Regions from separate parts of the Alteromonas sp. 4NH20-0104 genome, predicted to be linked through region 2. Evidence: predicted binding sites of a transcription regulator. Region 2 holds the regulator's gene; the other holds the start of a gene.
What was found. The regulator FNR, encoded in region 2, switches genes on or off when oxygen is low (the NO sensors DNR and NnrR bind a similar motif). The targets are predictions, from matches to a motif close to TTGATCTAGATCAA.
Positions count from the first base shown of each region.

Region 1: trhP (prephenate-dependent tRNA uridine(34) hydroxylase TrhP) is a predicted target of FNR. The motif match lies at 5,779-5,792, and genes of this name have one in related genera.

Region 1 covers NZ_BAAJLP010000024.1:23,240-31,287, forward strand. The annotation lists gene AC27IB_RS16380 (sensor domain-containing diguanylate cyclase) at 1-1,460, shown strand, start outside; gene hemB (porphobilinogen synthase) at 1,470-2,471, shown strand; gene AC27IB_RS16390 (Ppx/GppA phosphatase family protein) at 2,487-3,998, opposite strand; gene rhlB (ATP-dependent RNA helicase RhlB) at 4,015-5,286, opposite strand; gene trxA (thioredoxin TrxA) at 5,386-5,712, shown strand; gene trhP (prephenate-dependent tRNA uridine(34) hydroxylase TrhP) at 5,854-7,188, shown strand; gene rho (transcription termination factor Rho) at 7,391-8,048, shown strand, end outside.
Region 2 covers NZ_BAAJLP010000036.1:22,203-30,250, forward strand. The annotation lists gene rssA (patatin-like phospholipase RssA) at 1-178, opposite strand, end outside; gene ttcA (tRNA 2-thiocytidine(32) synthetase TtcA) at 186-1,112, opposite strand; gene uspE (universal stress protein UspE) at 1,233-2,150, opposite strand; gene fnr (fumarate/nitrate reduction transcriptional regulator Fnr) at 2,273-3,010, opposite strand; gene AC27IB_RS20430 (sulfite exporter TauE/SafE family protein) at 3,037-3,705, opposite strand; gene ccoS (cbb3-type cytochrome oxidase assembly protein CcoS) at 3,698-3,901, opposite strand; gene AC27IB_RS20440 (heavy metal translocating P-type ATPase) at 3,911-6,289, opposite strand; gene AC27IB_RS20445 (FixH family protein) at 6,289-6,780, opposite strand; gene ccoP (cytochrome-c oxidase, cbb3-type subunit III) at 6,927-7,883, opposite strand; gene AC27IB_RS20455 (cbb3-type cytochrome oxidase subunit 3) at 7,899-8,048, opposite strand, start outside.

The sequences.
Region 1 (8,048 bases), on a different contig from region 2:
ACAGTTTTTTGTTTGCCCTGCCGGAAAATAACCAGCCGGCCGAGGTGTTTATCCGGGTGCAGTCATCCAGTGTACTTAAGCTACCGGTGAAGATCTGGCAGCGCGAAGCGTTCAGCGAATATACCGCGAACACCAATTTAATCATGGGCTTGTTCTTTGGTTTGCTGCTGGCCATGGGTCTGAGTAATCTGTTTTTCTTTTTCACTACCCGTAATCTGACCTTCTTATTTTACACCGGCTACGTATTTTGCCTGGGGTTGACCCTGGCCGGACTGCACGGCTTTGGTTACAAGTATTTATGGCCGCAGCAAGTCTGGTTTCAGGGCCAGGCGGTGAGTTTTCTGGCCAGCGCCACCTTGTTTTTTGCGGTTATCTTTTCCGGCTCTCTGCTGGAAGTGCGGCGTCACAGCGCATTTCTAACCCGGTGTTTCAGAGCGCTTACCTGGTCATTTCTGGCGTTAACCATTAGCGCTTTGCTGCTGGACTATGCGATATCGATTAAAGTCTTTCTGGTGCTACTGACTATTACCGTGTTTCTGATAATGGGGGTGGCCATTTGGTTCGCCGTGCGCCGTATTAGTATTGCCGGTTATTATGCGCTGGCTTGGAGCGCGTTGTTGATAAGTGCATTGTCGGCCAGTCTGGACAACCTGGGACTGCTCAATATCAACATCCCCTCTCAGGTATTGCTGGTTTATGGCGCTACCATTGAGGCATTGATGTTGTCGTTTATTCTGGCGATTAGTTATAGCCGTCAGCGCGACCAAATGATGAAGGCCAAGGAGCAGGCCCTGGAGCAGGAACGCGAGGCGGTGTCTGCAAAGCAGGAGCTCATTGAGCTGCAGCAGCGGGCTCAGGATGAACTGGAGTATAAGGTCCAGGAGCGTACGCTGGAACTGGAAATTGCCTTACGAGAGCTGTCGGATGCTAACCGGGAGCTGGAAAAGCTTAATACTATCGACCCCTTAACCGGTATTCGCAACCGCCGACATTTCGATAAGCGCCTGCAAGCCGAAGGTCGTCGCAGTCGCCGTGAGCAAACACCATTGGCACTGGCGATGATAGACATCGACCACTTTAAGCAAATTAACGATCAATACGGTCACAGTGTGGGCGACACCTGTATCCGGCATGTGGCGCAAACGCTGCAGAGCTTGCTCAAACGACCCACTGACGACGTTTGCCGGTATGGTGGTGAAGAGTTCGCTATCATTTTGCCTAACACCGATGCCGAAGGGGCCGGTCAGCTGGTTGAAGCAATTCGTAAGCAGTTAGCCGAAACGCCCTGTGAACTGGATAACCAAAGCATTTCATTAACCCTGAGTGGCGGTGTAGCCAGTGCAATAATTTCCCATGAAAATGCCGAAGTTGAATTGCTAAAGCTGGCCGATGAACGATTATATGCCGCCAAACAAGCCGGCCGAAACCGGGTTATTATCACCTCAGCAAAACCACATTGAGACATCACTATGAGCTATTCACAATATCTGCCGCGCCGCATGCGCCGTTTACGTCGTACCGAAGGATTACGCGGGATGGTTGCCGAGAATCAACTCTCCGCCGCCGATCTTATTTATCCGGTATTTGTGTTACCGGGCAGTAATCAGCGTGAGGCGGTACCCTCCATGCCTGGCGTTGAAAGGCTATCTATTGATTTATTAGTGGCAGCCGCCAAAGAGGCCTTTGAGCTGGGGATCCGTAGCCTGGCGTTATTCCCGGTTACGCCCATGGAAAAAAAGACGCTGTGTGCCAGCGAGGCATTTAATCCGGATGCTATTGCCCAAACCGCTATTCGCACGCTGAAGGCTGAATTACCGGAAATGATGCTGATTTCTGATGTCGCCCTCGACCCGTTTACCTCCCATGGACAGGACGGTCTTATTGATGAAGACGGTTACGTGATGAACGACGAAACGGTTGAGATCCTCATTAAGCAGGCGCTGTCTCATGCCGAAGCCGGTGTGGATATGGTCGCCCCCTCCGACATGATGGATGGCCGTATCGGCGCCATTCGCGATGCACTGGAAGAAGCCGGTTTTGTGCATACCTGTATCATGGCCTACTCGGCTAAATATGCCTCTGCCTACTACGGTCCCTTTCGCGATGCAGTCGGTTCAGCCGCGAATATTAAAGGCGGCGACAAGAAAACCTACCAGATGGATCCGGCCAACAGCGATGAAGCAATGGCTGAGATTGCCCTCGATTTAGAGGAAGGCGCTGACATGGTGATGGTTAAACCGGGTATGCCTTATCTTGATATTGTCCGGCGTTGTAAATCCGAACTGGCGGTACCGACCTTTGCTTATCAGGTCAGCGGGGAATACGCCATGCATGTTGCGGCATTTGAGAATGGCTGGCTAAATCGTGAACAGGTTATTATGGAGTCGTTGCTGGCTTTCAAACGTGCCGGTGCCGATGGCATTTTAACCTATTTTGCACCGGAAGCTGCGCGCTTGCTTAAAAATCGCTGATCTTAACGGCTGGCCCTACTGACAGGTAAGGTGCCAGCCTGCTTTATGCTGTAACCAGGCTTCATTAACCAGTTCAGCGTTGATCAGCGGGTGTTGTTTCAGCCATTTTTCCGGAAAGGTCAGCGTCCAGTCCAGCCCATCTGCTTTAAGCTCAATAGCCGGAATATGCTGCTGATGACGGCGCAGGCAGACCACCACAGCGATACGCAGGATGCGCAATAAACCCTCCAGCATAGGCTTTACGTCTTCGTGATAAAGCGCAAAGGGCTTTAAATCAATAGCCTGGCGGTGTGTGCCAACGAGGTCTCTGATAGCCGCGCGTTGCAAACGGGTATAACCGGGTAAATCGATGTAGTTGAGAATATAGGCACCATGCTCGTGGTGCTTTTTATATTCTATGTGTAAACCAATCTCATGCAGCATGGCAGCAGCATCAAGAACTGTTTCGGTGTCCAGATGGCAGAACGTTGATTGCTGGCAAAGCTGTTTACACAGATTGATAGCCAGTTGCTTAACGTTGGTCGCATGGGGTTTATCAATGTGATAGCGGCGGATGGCCGTGTTAAGTGTCTGGGTACGGCGATCATTATGCTTGAGATTATCCAGCATGCCGTAAATCAGCCCCTCGCGGAGCGCGCCGCCGGAGATATTCATCGTGCGGATTTTCAATCGCTCAAATAACGCCAGCAGAATCGTCAGGCCACTGGGGAAAATGGGCTGCCGGTTAGGCTCAAGGCCATCAATCACCAGGTCTTTGATATTGCCACAGTCAATACACTGCTGTTTGAGGTTGTAAAGATAATCAATCCGAATGGCATCGCTGATCCCCTGTTTTACCAGTATTTCGGTAATCGCTTGCGGGGTACCGGAGGCGCCAAGACAGTTTTGCCAGTCAAAACACAAAAATGCGTCAACGGCCGGCTCTAAAAGCGCATCGGCGGCTTCTTTTGCGCGCTCAAAGTTAGCTTCGGAAAGCTCGCCATCCAGGAAGTAACGCTCCATAAAGGTCACGCAACCCATGTCGAGACTGACCATATGAATCGGCTGCATATCGTTACCGATAATGATCTCGGTGCTGGCGCCGCCAATATCAATCACCAGGGAGTTCCCCTGATTTGCCGAGGTATAGGCTACGCCAAGGTAAATCTGCCGGGCTTCTTCTTCGCCGGGAATAACATCGAGCTGGTGCTGCAGGATCTTTTCCGCTTTATCGATGAAGCTTTGAGCATTTACCGCCAGGCGTAACGTGGCCGTAGCCACTACACGAATGTTAGAGGCCGGTATGTCCTGTAATCGTTCAGCAAACGTCTGCAGGCAATCCCAGCCTCGTTGCATGGCCTCTTCACTGAGGACCATGTCTTTGTCCAGACCAGCGGCTAGGCGTACCTTTTGCTTTATCTTACCGATAATTTGAACGCTGCCATTGGCAACGTGCACTACCACCATATGAAAACTGTTCGACCCGAGGTCTACGGCGGCATAGTATTCGCCGAGTGTCTCGGCGTCGAAATCGGTTTGTGGCTGCATAACGTTTACTGCGACATTAACTCTTTTTATGCTGTGGGCGTTTGCCTGATCCATTACGACGTGTCGACGGGCGTCGATTCTGACGGCGTTGACGCGGCTTAGGCGCTTTTACGTCATCGAGCAGGGCATCCTGTACATACTCGGTCACCGGAATGGCGTGCTGAATATAGCTCTCAATACCGGGTAAATTTAACGCGTATTTCTCACAGGCGAAACTGATTGCCACACCGCTTTTACCCGCCCGGCCAGTCCGACCAATGCGGTGCACGTAATCTTCCGGATCGTCAGGTAAATCATAGTTGAATACGTGACTAACGGCTTCAATGTGCAGGCCTCGGGCGGCAACGTCCGTTGCAACCAGAATATCCAGTTTGCCACCGGTAAAGTCTTCTAAAATACCCAGGCGTTTCTTCTGTGGTACATCACCGCTTAACAGCCCGACCCGGTGCCCATCGGCTTCCAGCCAGTCGGCAACGCGTTCACAGCCATGTTTGGTGTTGGCAAAAACAATGGCTTTTTCCGGCCATTCTTCTTCCATCAGGGTTAACAGTAGCTTTATTTTATCGTCGTCAGACGGATAAAATAATTCTTCTGAAACGCGGCTGGCAGTCATCTGTTGCGCTTCCACCTGCACATGGGTCGGATTGTCCATATGCTCGTAGGCCAGCTCCTGAACCCGATAGCTCAAGGTCGCTGAAAACAGCATGCTTAAACGTTCGGTAGCGGGCGGCATACGGCGGAATAAAAAGCGGATATCTTTAATGAAACCAAGGTCAAACATACGGTCAGCTTCATCAAGTACGGCGACCTGAATATCTTTCAGGGTGAACACGCCTTGCTTGTAATAGTCAAGAATGCGGCCCGTCGTACCAATAACGATATCTACCCCATCCTGCAAAGTTTCGCGTTGACTTTGATACCCTTCGCCCCCATAAATGAGTGCAAGTGAAAGCCCTGTATGCTTACTGAGCAGTTCAGCATCATTGTAAATTTGTACGGCAAGTTCCCGTGTAGGCGCCATGATAATAGCTTTAGGTCCGGCTTTCTCACCATCAGGTTTTTTATCCTGACTTAAAATGTGGTGGAAAGTTGCGACCAGAAATGCCATGGTTTTACCGGTTCCGGTTTGGGCCTGGCCAGCTATGTCATTACCTTCTAATAAAGGAGGTAAGCTTAGCGCCTGAATTGGTGTACAATGCGTATAATTTGCAGCATTTAAGGCATCAATGACTTTGGCATTGATGGGTAAATCGGAAAAATGTGTTTCGGTTAAATGAGTTGTTTGCATAGCTTATAGCTTATCAGTGCTTGCATTAAAAAACAGTTTCTATATAACACTTATGGTAGAGCTGAACAATTCAGCGACAGACCAATTACGGAGAAAAGAATGAGCGACAAAATTATCCAGTTGACTGACGATAAGTTCGAAGCAGATGTTATCAATGCTGAAGGTCCTGTGCTGGTTGACTTCTGGGCTGAATGGTGTGGCCCGTGTAAAATGATTGCCCCTATTCTGGAAGAGGTCGCAACCGACTTTGAAGGAAAGTTAACAGTTGGCAAGCTGAATGTCGATGAAAATAATGAAACTCCGCCGAAATACGGTATCCGTGGTATCCCTACGTTGCTGCTGTTTAAAGGCGGTAATGTTGCAGCTACCAAAGTAGGTGCACTGTCAAAAGCACAGCTGACTGAGTTTTTGAACGAAAACATCTGATACGCTGACTATCGGACTGAAAAAACCGGCTGAGGCCGGTTTTTTTGGGTCTGAAATACGCTTTTTTTGATCTCGGTTAAGATCTTCAGGGCGTCGACTGGTTAACCTTCGGCGCTATTTTAAACCGGTTACTTTAACGCCATGCAAAAACCTGAATTACTGTCACCCGCCGGGTCGATGAAAAACCTTAGATACGCACTTCATTATGGCGCCGATGCGGTTTATGCCGGTCAGCCCCGTTATTCATTACGAGTGCGCAATAACGAATTTACCCTGGCGAAATTGCAGGAAGCCAGAGATTACACCAGCGCGCATCACAAACAGTTTTACATCGTTAATAATATCGCGCCGCATAACAGTAAACTGAAAACCTTTGTAAAGGATCTTGCGCCAGTTGCCGCGTTGCAACCTGATGCCATGATCATGTCTGACCCGGGCATCATTATGCTAACCCGGGAGCATTACCCGGATTTACCAATTCATCTGTCAGTGCAGGCCAATGCGGTCAACTGGGCAGCGGTAAAATTCTGGCAACAGCAGGGGATTAAGCGGGTTATTCTGTCCCGCGAATTGGGCCTGAACGAAATAGAAGAAATTCGCCAGCAGTGTCCGGACATTGAACTGGAGGTATTCGTTCACGGTGCGTTGTGTATGGCATATTCCGGGCGCTGCTTATTATCCGGCTACATAAACAAGCGTGACCCCAATCAGGGGGCCTGTACCAACTCCTGCCGCTGGGAATACACCGCAGAACCGGCCAGTGATAACGACGTAGGCCAGTTTATTCCGTCCCGTGATGCCATTGAACCAACCCTGGGTAGGGGAACGCCAACCGATCAGGCGTTTTTACTGACCGAGCCACAGCGCCCGGATGAGCCCATGCCGGCGTTTGAAGATGAACATGGTACCTATATTATGAACTCGCGGGACCTGCGCGCTATTCAGCATGTTCAGCGTCTTGTCGGAATCGGCGTGGACTCGCTGAAAATTGAAGGACGCACCAAGTCGTTTTATTACTGCGCGCGCACCGCACAAGTTTATCGTAAAGCCATTGATGCGGCCTGCCGGGGAGAGGCTTTTGACGCCGATTGGTTCCTGGAATTGGAACATCTTGCCAACCGCGGCTACACAGATGGCTTCCTGCAGCGTCATAACCATGAAGATTATCAGCAGTATTCGCGGGGTAACTCCGCCAGTGACACGCGTCAATTAGTTGGTGAAGTGACTCACGGCGATAAAGACTGGTGGTATGTAGAAGTGAAAAACCGCTTCAGCGTGAATGACAAGCTGGAAGTGATGACGCCCGCCGGCAATACTGAAATTACCCTCGATACACTGCTTTCTCAGCAAGGCGAAGCGTTGTTGGTGGCGCCGGGCAGCGGTTATAAAGTGAAAGTGCCGGCAGTAGCCGGGTTTTCGCCGGACATGGCCATGTTGTTAAGATGCATTGAGCAGCCACAAGCCCTGCCGGCTTAGGCACACAGCGATGAGGTTCAGTGTTTCGCAATCTTTTTTTAACATTTGCAGGATTTAGTCTGGACGATAGTAAAATATGGTGCTACCTTTACTGAGTCTAGGCTTACCTAGCATCCTTACAAGCCCGCCTCCGGGCTCAAGCACTATTCTTATTAATTAACGAATTTCCCTAAAAGACGTTCAAGCACAAAGACCCACCAGTATGAATCTAACGGAACTTAAGAATAAGCCAATCAGTGAATTGGTCGCACTTGCCGAAGAAATGGGCCTCGAAAACATGGCCCGGGCGAGAAAACAAGACATTATTTTCTCGATTCTGAAATCCCACGCAAAAAGTGGCGAAGACATTTTTGGCGATGGCGTACTGGAAATCCTCCAGGACGGCTTCGGCTTCCTGCGCTCTGCTGACTCTTCTTACCTTGCGGGGCCAGATGATATTTATGTTTCACCCAGCCAGATCAGACGCTTTAACCTGCGTACGGGTGACACAATCGCCGGGAAAATTCGCCCGCCGAAAGACAGCGAGCGCTATTTCGCGCTGCTGAAGATTCGCGAAGTTAACTTCGATAAGCCAGAAAACTCCCGTAATAAAATCCTTTTTGAAAACCTTACCCCACTGCACGCTAACTCACGTTTGCGTATGGAACGCGGTAATGGTTCATCTGAAGATATTACTGCCCGGGTGCTGGATCTGGCATCGCCCATTGGCCGCGGTCAGCGTGGTCTTATTGTGGCGCCGCCTAAAGCCGGTAAAACGTTACTGCTGCAGAATATTGCTCAGTCCATCGCGGCGAATCATCCCGAATGTGAACTGATGGTATTGCTGATAGACGAGCGACCTGAAGAAGTTACCGAGATGC
Region 2 (8,048 bases):
ATGCCCAATCTTTTAATTCATTGAGCCGGCCACTGGCGTAAGCGGCGCCTACGTAAGCCCCAATCGAACAGCCCGCTACCACATCGATTTTAACACCCAGCTTTTCCAGTGCCTGGATCACACCAATGTGAGCCCAACCGCGGGCTGCACCTGAGCCCAGAGCGATGCCTATTTTCATAGCAACCTTATTCCGTCAAGTTTACGATATTAATGGATTCTGCAGTGTCAGAACGACTCGCTGATTCAAATTCGGGCGCATCAAAGGCAATGTCACCATCGGGTTGCGCTTCGCCTGTTGCTTTTATGGCTTTGAAGTCATGAAGGTTTTTATCAACCAGATGAGAAGGCGTCACATTTTGTAGAGCCCTGAACATGGACTCGATGCGGCCAGGGAAACGCTTGTTCCAGTCCTGTAACATCATTTTGATGTTCTGCCGCTGCAGATTTTCCTGTGAACCACATAAGTTACAGGGAATAATCGGAAATTCAACCGCTGTAGCGTATTTTTCAATATCCCGCTCAGTGCAATACGCCAGGGGGCGGATCACCACATGGCGGCCATCATCACTGACCAGTTTCGGCGGCATGGATTTTAACTTGCCACCATGAAACATGTTTAGAAACAGGGTCTCGAGCATATCGTCACGGTGATGGCCAAGAGCTATTTTGGTGGCGCCCAGCTCTGTAGCCGTGCGGTACAAAATGCCGCGGCGTAACCGTGAGCAAAGAGAGCAGGTGGTTTTGCCCTCCGGGATTTTGTCTTTCACTATTGAGTAAGTGTCTTCCTCAACAATCCGATAATCTACGCCCAGCGTTTGCAAATACCCAGGGAGAATATGCTCAGGGAAACCGGGTTGTTTCTGATCAAGATTGACCGCCACGATGTCAAAGCTGATGGGCGCAATACGTTGTAAATACATCAGCACGTCCAGCATAGTATAGCTGTCTTTACCACCGGATAAGCACACCATAACCTTATCGCCATCCTCAATCATGCCAAAGTCGTCGATGGCTTTACCGACATTACGGCGCAAGCGCTTCTGTAGTTTATTAAAGCTGTATTTTTGCTTGGTTTGCGTTGCCGGTGCGGCGTTGTTGATGTTTAAACTCATGATAAAGAAAGACCCATATTGCGATGGGCGCCATTATACGTGAAGCCAGAGGAGGCTGCATCCCTGATTAATGTCAGAGTTCAGCGTGGCAGCCGGTAAAACTGCCACGCCCAATTTGCTTTAGCTCACCGGGCTTTCAAAGCCTTCGGGCTTAACCGCCAGTACATCACAATTGAGTTCATCGATAACATGCTCGGCAGTATTTCCGATCAGCGCGGCAGAAATGCCAACGCGACCAACGGTGCCAATGATCACCAGCTCGGCGTCGAGTTCGCTGGCCACCTGTGGGATCACTTTTTCAGGCAGGCCTTCCTTAACATGGCAGTTGTCCAATGGAATGCAGTATTTGCTGCTGTGCTTCTCCATCTCTTCCAGATGATGGTTTTTCACCGAGGCATTGTAAGACTCCGGATCGAACTCCGGCACTTCAATGGCAATATTAAGTGGTGTGCCCGGATAACAATTGGCCAGGTGCACATGGCCGCTGAGCAGCTTTGCGTAATCCTGTGCAATAGTGGTGAGCCGATCGTTTAACTGGGCATGCTCACGGTATTCCGTCCCTACATTAACGGCTGCCACAATCTTGCCATCCTGAGGCCAGTCATGCTCTTTAACCAGCAAAACCGGAGTAGGGCACTTGCGCACCAGATGCCAATCGGTGGGAGTAAAAATAACCGAGCGCAAATCATCATGAGAGCGGGTGGCTTTCACCACAATATCGGCCTGACTGGCCAGGGCATATTTGATGATCGCCTCGTAAGGGCGGTTGTTCCATTCAACCGTTGCTTCGATGGGCTGGCCATAGACAGCCAGTTGCTCTTTGAGCCAGGCGGTTCTCTCATTGACTACTGCCTGACGCATCGCCTCGCGTTCCTCACCAGAAAGCATCGTGGTCATCTCGTAGGAGAAATCGTAGATAGTCATCAGGGCGGTAATTTTCGCGCCGGTTTTTTCAGCCAGTTCAATGGCTCTGGAGATGGCGGGTTGGTTTTCCCTTTCAGGTTCAACAACGGCCAGAATGTTGGTGTAATCAATCATAACGACTCTCCGTGCGAAGTACTCATTATGAGTGTACGACGTGAGTCGCTGTTTCTCCAGTTTCTGACTTGTTCGGGATCAAGTTATAGATAAATACCGGAGAAAAACAGCCTGAGAAGCGATTAACTGACAGTGGTGGAAGGTATATCCATACTATGCAGTTTATTGTCCATCGCTTCGAAATCGATGATAGTGATGAGTTTGCCATCAACCTTAATAATGCCTTCCTTCTGGAAACGGGTTAACAGCCGGGAAATCGTTTCAACGGTTAATCCCAGGTAATTACCAATCTCATTACGGGTCATACTGAGGTTAAACTGACGAGGTGAAAATCCGCGGTCTTCAAACCGTTTAGACAGATGCGCCAGGAAATAGATCAGTCGCTCTTCTGCAGTGCGTTTGTTCAGCAACATCATCAGGTCGTGATCCTGCTTAATTTCAGCACTCATAAAACTCATGATCTGATGACGCAGTTTAGGGAACTGTACCGCCATTTTATCCAGCGTTTCATAAGGTAATTCGCAAACCATGGCTGTTTCCAGCGCTTGCGTATAGCTTTGGTGAGCGTTTTCGCGCAGGGCATCGAAACCGATAATGTCACCGGGAAAATGAAAACCAATAATTTGTTCTTCGCCGTCCTTGCTACTGACGAACGATTTAAATGAGCCAGCGCGTACTGCATAAAGCGAATTAAATTTATCACCGGCTTTCACCAGTTTATCGTGCTTATGCAGCGGCTTTTTGCGCTCGATAATATCATCCAGCGAATCGAGTTCGGTTTTATTTAACGAAACCGGCAGGCACAAATGGCTGAAACTACAGCTCTGACAATGAATAGAAAATTCTGAGCCTTTTGACATAGATTACGTCTCCGTGTGGGCGTCGCTCAATTATTACCGTTTAGGGTGCGGTAAATCAAGAAAATCGCATATATAATAAGGCAAATTGCGACTAATGACTTAGTCTTTGGGTGTTGTAGGAGCTTTAATAGCCAGCCAGCGCCAATGCTTACCGCTATCAGTGCGGGAAAAGTGCCAAGCCCAAAGGCTGCCATAGTGGCGGCTCCGTATAAACCATCACCGCTGACTAATGCCCAGGTTAATGTTGAATACACCAGTCCGCAGGGGAGCCATCCCCAGATAAATCCATAAGGAAAAGCTGACACCGGGGACTTAAACGGAATAAACCGTTTGGAATACGGACGAATGCGTTGCCACAAGCCGCTGCCGAGCTTTTCCAGACGAGCCAGGCCTCGCCACCACTGGGCTAAATATAACCCCATGGCAATCAGCATAAGGGCGCTTAGCAACTGAAATATCATCAGACCATGGCTTACCGAAGCACGGGCAACCTGACCGAGTACACCGGTTATCGCCCCGGCAATGGCATAACTGGTAATCCGGCCGAGGTTATAACTCAATATATAGGCTAATGGCGGCTTTCCGCCGGGGACTGCCGCACGTAACGCCCCGGCAATGCCCCCGCACATACCAACGCAATGCAGTGAACCGGCCAGTCCCACGACAAAAGCAGAAATAAAACCATAGTCACTCATTGTCGTTATGGGGCTTGTCCTGGGGATTGGCGGTTTTTTTACGCTCTTCTTCGGGTAAGTCGTCGTCGAACAAAATGCTGTAGCCCTGACGCTCAAGATCCTGAAACTGATCGGATTTTACGGCCCAGAAAAAGATACCTAAGGCCACCGCGACCAGAATAATAGCCAACGGGATCAGCACATATATAATACTCACGTTACCGCCTTACTTTAATAATCGGATCGAGTTTGAAACCACTATGATACTACTTAATGACATCCCGATCACGGCCATCCACGGTAACAATAGCCCGGATACCGCAAAAGGCAGGATCAGCAGGTTATAGCCGAGAGCCCAGAGAATGTTCTGACGTATTTTGCGACGGGTTTTCTGGGCAATCGACAGTAATGCCGGCACCGTTGCCAGCGACTCACTCAGTAACACTACGTCAGCGGCGTTTCTGGCGATATCGGTAGCGTTACCCACAGCTACCGACACATCAGCACTGGCCAGTACCGGCGCATCGTTGATACCGTCACCCAACATCATCACTTTGTGGCCTAGTGCCTGTAACGCTTGCACGGCCTGATATTTTTGTTCTGGCGTCAGGCCGCCGGTGGCGACGGCGAGCGGCAGTTTAGCTGCCAGGCTTTCAACGTTTTGCTGGGTATCACCACTTAACAGTACGAGTTGATAGGCATTTAAACCGGCCAGGGTTTCACCCGTATCGGTTTTAAGGCTGTCAGTCACTTCATAGGCTGCCAGACACCGACCATCAGATACCAGATAAACATTAGCGGCAATTGGCACCGAGGCGGGGTCGGTCTGGGTAAAGCTTGCTGAGCCCAGCAGGTAATGTTGTTCGTTGATAGTACCGCGAATCCCGCCACCGGCGGTTACCTCAAAATCACTTACCTTTAACTGCTCGTTACTGATAAACGCTTTGCTGATAGGGTGTTCCGAGCGGGATTCCAGACTCGCAGTTATCCGGTACAGTTGCTCTGCTTGCTCCGGGCTAACAAACCAGCGGTCGGCGATGCCGAATTTGCCTTCGGTAAGTGTACCGGTTTTGTCCAGGGCAATAGTATCTATACCGGTGAGCTGTTCGAGGGCATCGGCGCGTTTGAGCAGGATACCTTGTTTATTGAGCCTGGCCATTGCACAGGTCAGTGCCGACGGCGTGGCAAGCCCCAGCGCACAAGGGCAGGTAGCAACCAGCACCGCAATGGCAATCCAGAATGCTTCGTCGTTACCCTGCACAGACCAATAAGCAAAGGTAAGGGCACTGATCGCCAGCACTGCAAATACAAAATAGCGCGAAAAGGAATCGGCCATTTGCGCCGCCTTAGGTTTATTAGCCATCGCGGTAGATTGCAAGCGTATAATCTGGTTTACCAGCGCGTATTTCAGTTGCTGATGCACTTCGACGGTGAGGGTGTTTTGTTGATTGACCGTACCACCAAAAACTGCGGAGCCGCTGGCTTTCAACACCGGCTCAAATTCACCTGTCAGCATCGACTCATCAATGGCTGAAGCGCCGTCGAGGATGCGCCCGTCAACGGGGATGGTTTCGCCGGCTTTGACTATCACTTTATCCCCAACGGTGAGGTGTTTAGCCAGGCAGGGCTCAATGTTACCCTGGTCGGTTAACCGATGTGCGGTAACCGGGATGTACTGCATCATATTCGCTGAAATCTGCGTTGCCCGGTGACGGGAGCGGTGTTCGAGGTAGCGGCTTAACAGCAGCAAAAAGATAAACATGCAGATGGATTCAAAATACACATCACCGGTTTCCAGCAAAGTCGATTTTATACCGGCGATATAGGTGCCAAACACCGCAATAGTCACCGGGACATCCATATTCACCGTGCGGGCGCTGAACGCTTTAATGGCGCCTAAATAGAAAGTGCTTCCTGAATAAAATACCACCGGCGTAGTTAACACCAGCGCAACCCAGTAAAAGTACTGACGGGTTTCGGCTTCGATAGCGCCAAACAAATCAAAATACAGGCCGGTCATCAACATCATCACCTGCATGGTCATTAGCCCGGCCAGGCCGAGTTTTTTAAGAAACTGCTTCTGTTCGTTCTGATAGGAGGCTTCGTGCTGATCCGGTTGAAAAGGCAGGGCGGCATAGCCAATCTTTTTCAGCGCTTTTAATATGCCACTTAAATGAATAACGTCATCTGCCCAGGTTACTGCAGCCCGGCGCTCAGACACGTTTACCGAAACCTGACTAATTCCGGTTACTTTGGCCAGTTGTTTTTCAATCAGCCAGCCGCAGGCAGCACAAGTGATCCCTTCTACCGTAAGCTGAATTTGCTTGTGACCACCTTCATCAATAACGAAGTCTTCCTGCAGGGAAGGGTCGTCATACATCGCCAGTTTGCCCAGCGTAGCCTGAAACTCGGTATCTCCCTGCGCTGCAGGTTCGGTACGAAACTGATAGTAATCCTCAAGGCCATTTTCAACAATGGCTTGTGCCACTGCCTCACAACCAGGGCAACACATAATGCGGTCTTTGCCCAGTATGTTGGCATGATAAGGACTGTCTGGCTCAGCTGGCAGACCGCAGTGATAGCATTCGATGGCCGTTACATTCATTAGGGAATGAAACGTATCTTATTGTCGCGGGGTAACGTCATTTCCTGCTGTACTTTCCAGCTTTCGTCCACAGGGGTCAGGGATACCCGCCATTTACCTGTAGTGTCTTGTTCTGTAAAGCCACGATAGATACCTTTAGCGTCGCGGGTTAACAGCAGCGAAAAGTCTTTCTCCTGCAAGGTGACGTGATAAAAGTTTAATTTAAGGGCGTTACCGGTACTGGGTATACCGCTGTGAAATTCCAGCGCAATCTGCCCTTCATTAACTGATAAGTCCGTAATGATCCGCAGGCGACGGGCTTCTTCCTCTTTCGCCATACTGGCGTTAATGGCTTTACCTTCTTTATAGTAATCATCTACCACCAGCGAGTCCTCGGTATTCGCGGCAAAGGTTACTAAAAAGTAAGCCATGATAAACGAGGACAGAGGGACGGCAATGAGAAACCACGGCCAAAAATATTTGTACCAGGGTTTGGTATCTGTTTTTTCCATTACTGCATTCCTGATGAACTTTATGGAACCGGTTTAATACGAATTCGGATAACCCCTAAAACGGGCTTTATGCGAATTAGCATTACTGTTATTGAGAATAAAAAAGCCCCGTAAAAAACGAGGCTTTTGCATTATATTTTAAAACCTTAGTTTGACAAGCTGTACACGTAAGTAGCAACTACGTGGATCTTGTTGTCACCCAGTGTTTTCTTGAACGAAGGCATTACACCGTTACGACCGTAGGTCAGTGTTTCGGTGATAGCACGCTCAGAGCCACCGTATAACCAGGTATTGTCTGTCAGGTTAGGAGCACCAAGCATTTGGTTACCTTTACCGTCCATACCGTGACACGCGGCACAGGCCATAAAGCGGGCTTTACCGGCTTCTGCCAGTGCATCGTGGTTTTCTTCCATTTCACGACCGCTCAGGCTAAGTACGTAGGCAACGGTTTCTTTGATACCTTGTTCACCCATGGCATCGATCCACGCAGGCATTGCTGCATTACGACCGTTGGTCAGGGTTTCTTTGATCTTGGCACCAGAGCCGCCGTACAACCAGTCGTCATCAGTCAGGTTAGGGAAGCCCATGTTACCGCGGGCATCTGAACCGTGACACTGTGAACAGTTTTGCATAAACAGACGCTGACCTACTTTAACGGCTTCTTCATTTTTAACCAGCTCTTCAACAGGTACTTTGGCGTACGCTTCGAAGATAGGGTCAAATTTTTCTGCGGCAAAGTCGAGTTCACGGTCGTACTGAACCAGGTAACCGCCTTCTTTCGCGTCAATTCTCGCCTGTGCTGACTCTTCTAAAGATTGCACATTCTGGTTAGAACTCTTCCAGCCCCAAAAGCCTTCCCAAGAACCTAAACCAGGGTACAGGGCTAAGTAGAAGAAGCTCCATACGATTGTGATGTAAAATAAAATGGTCCACCATCTTGGCAGCGGATTGTTGATTTCAACAATCCCGTCAAACTCGTGCCCCATTGACTCGCCTTCCGGATGGCCGGTGTAGTTGGTCAGGTTCCAACGTAACAGCAAGTAACTTCCGACTATGGTTCCCAGTGTGATCACGGAGATCCAAATTGTCCAAAACATGCTCATGAGTGTTAACTCCCGCTATTCTTTCTTTGATTCTTCTTGGTCTTCGTCGGCAAAGGGGAGGTTAGCGGCCTCGTCGAACTTTTTCTTGTTTCGACCACTAAATGCCCACCATACAATGCCCATAAATATGACGAAGACGATGACAGTAAATATGCTGCCTACAGT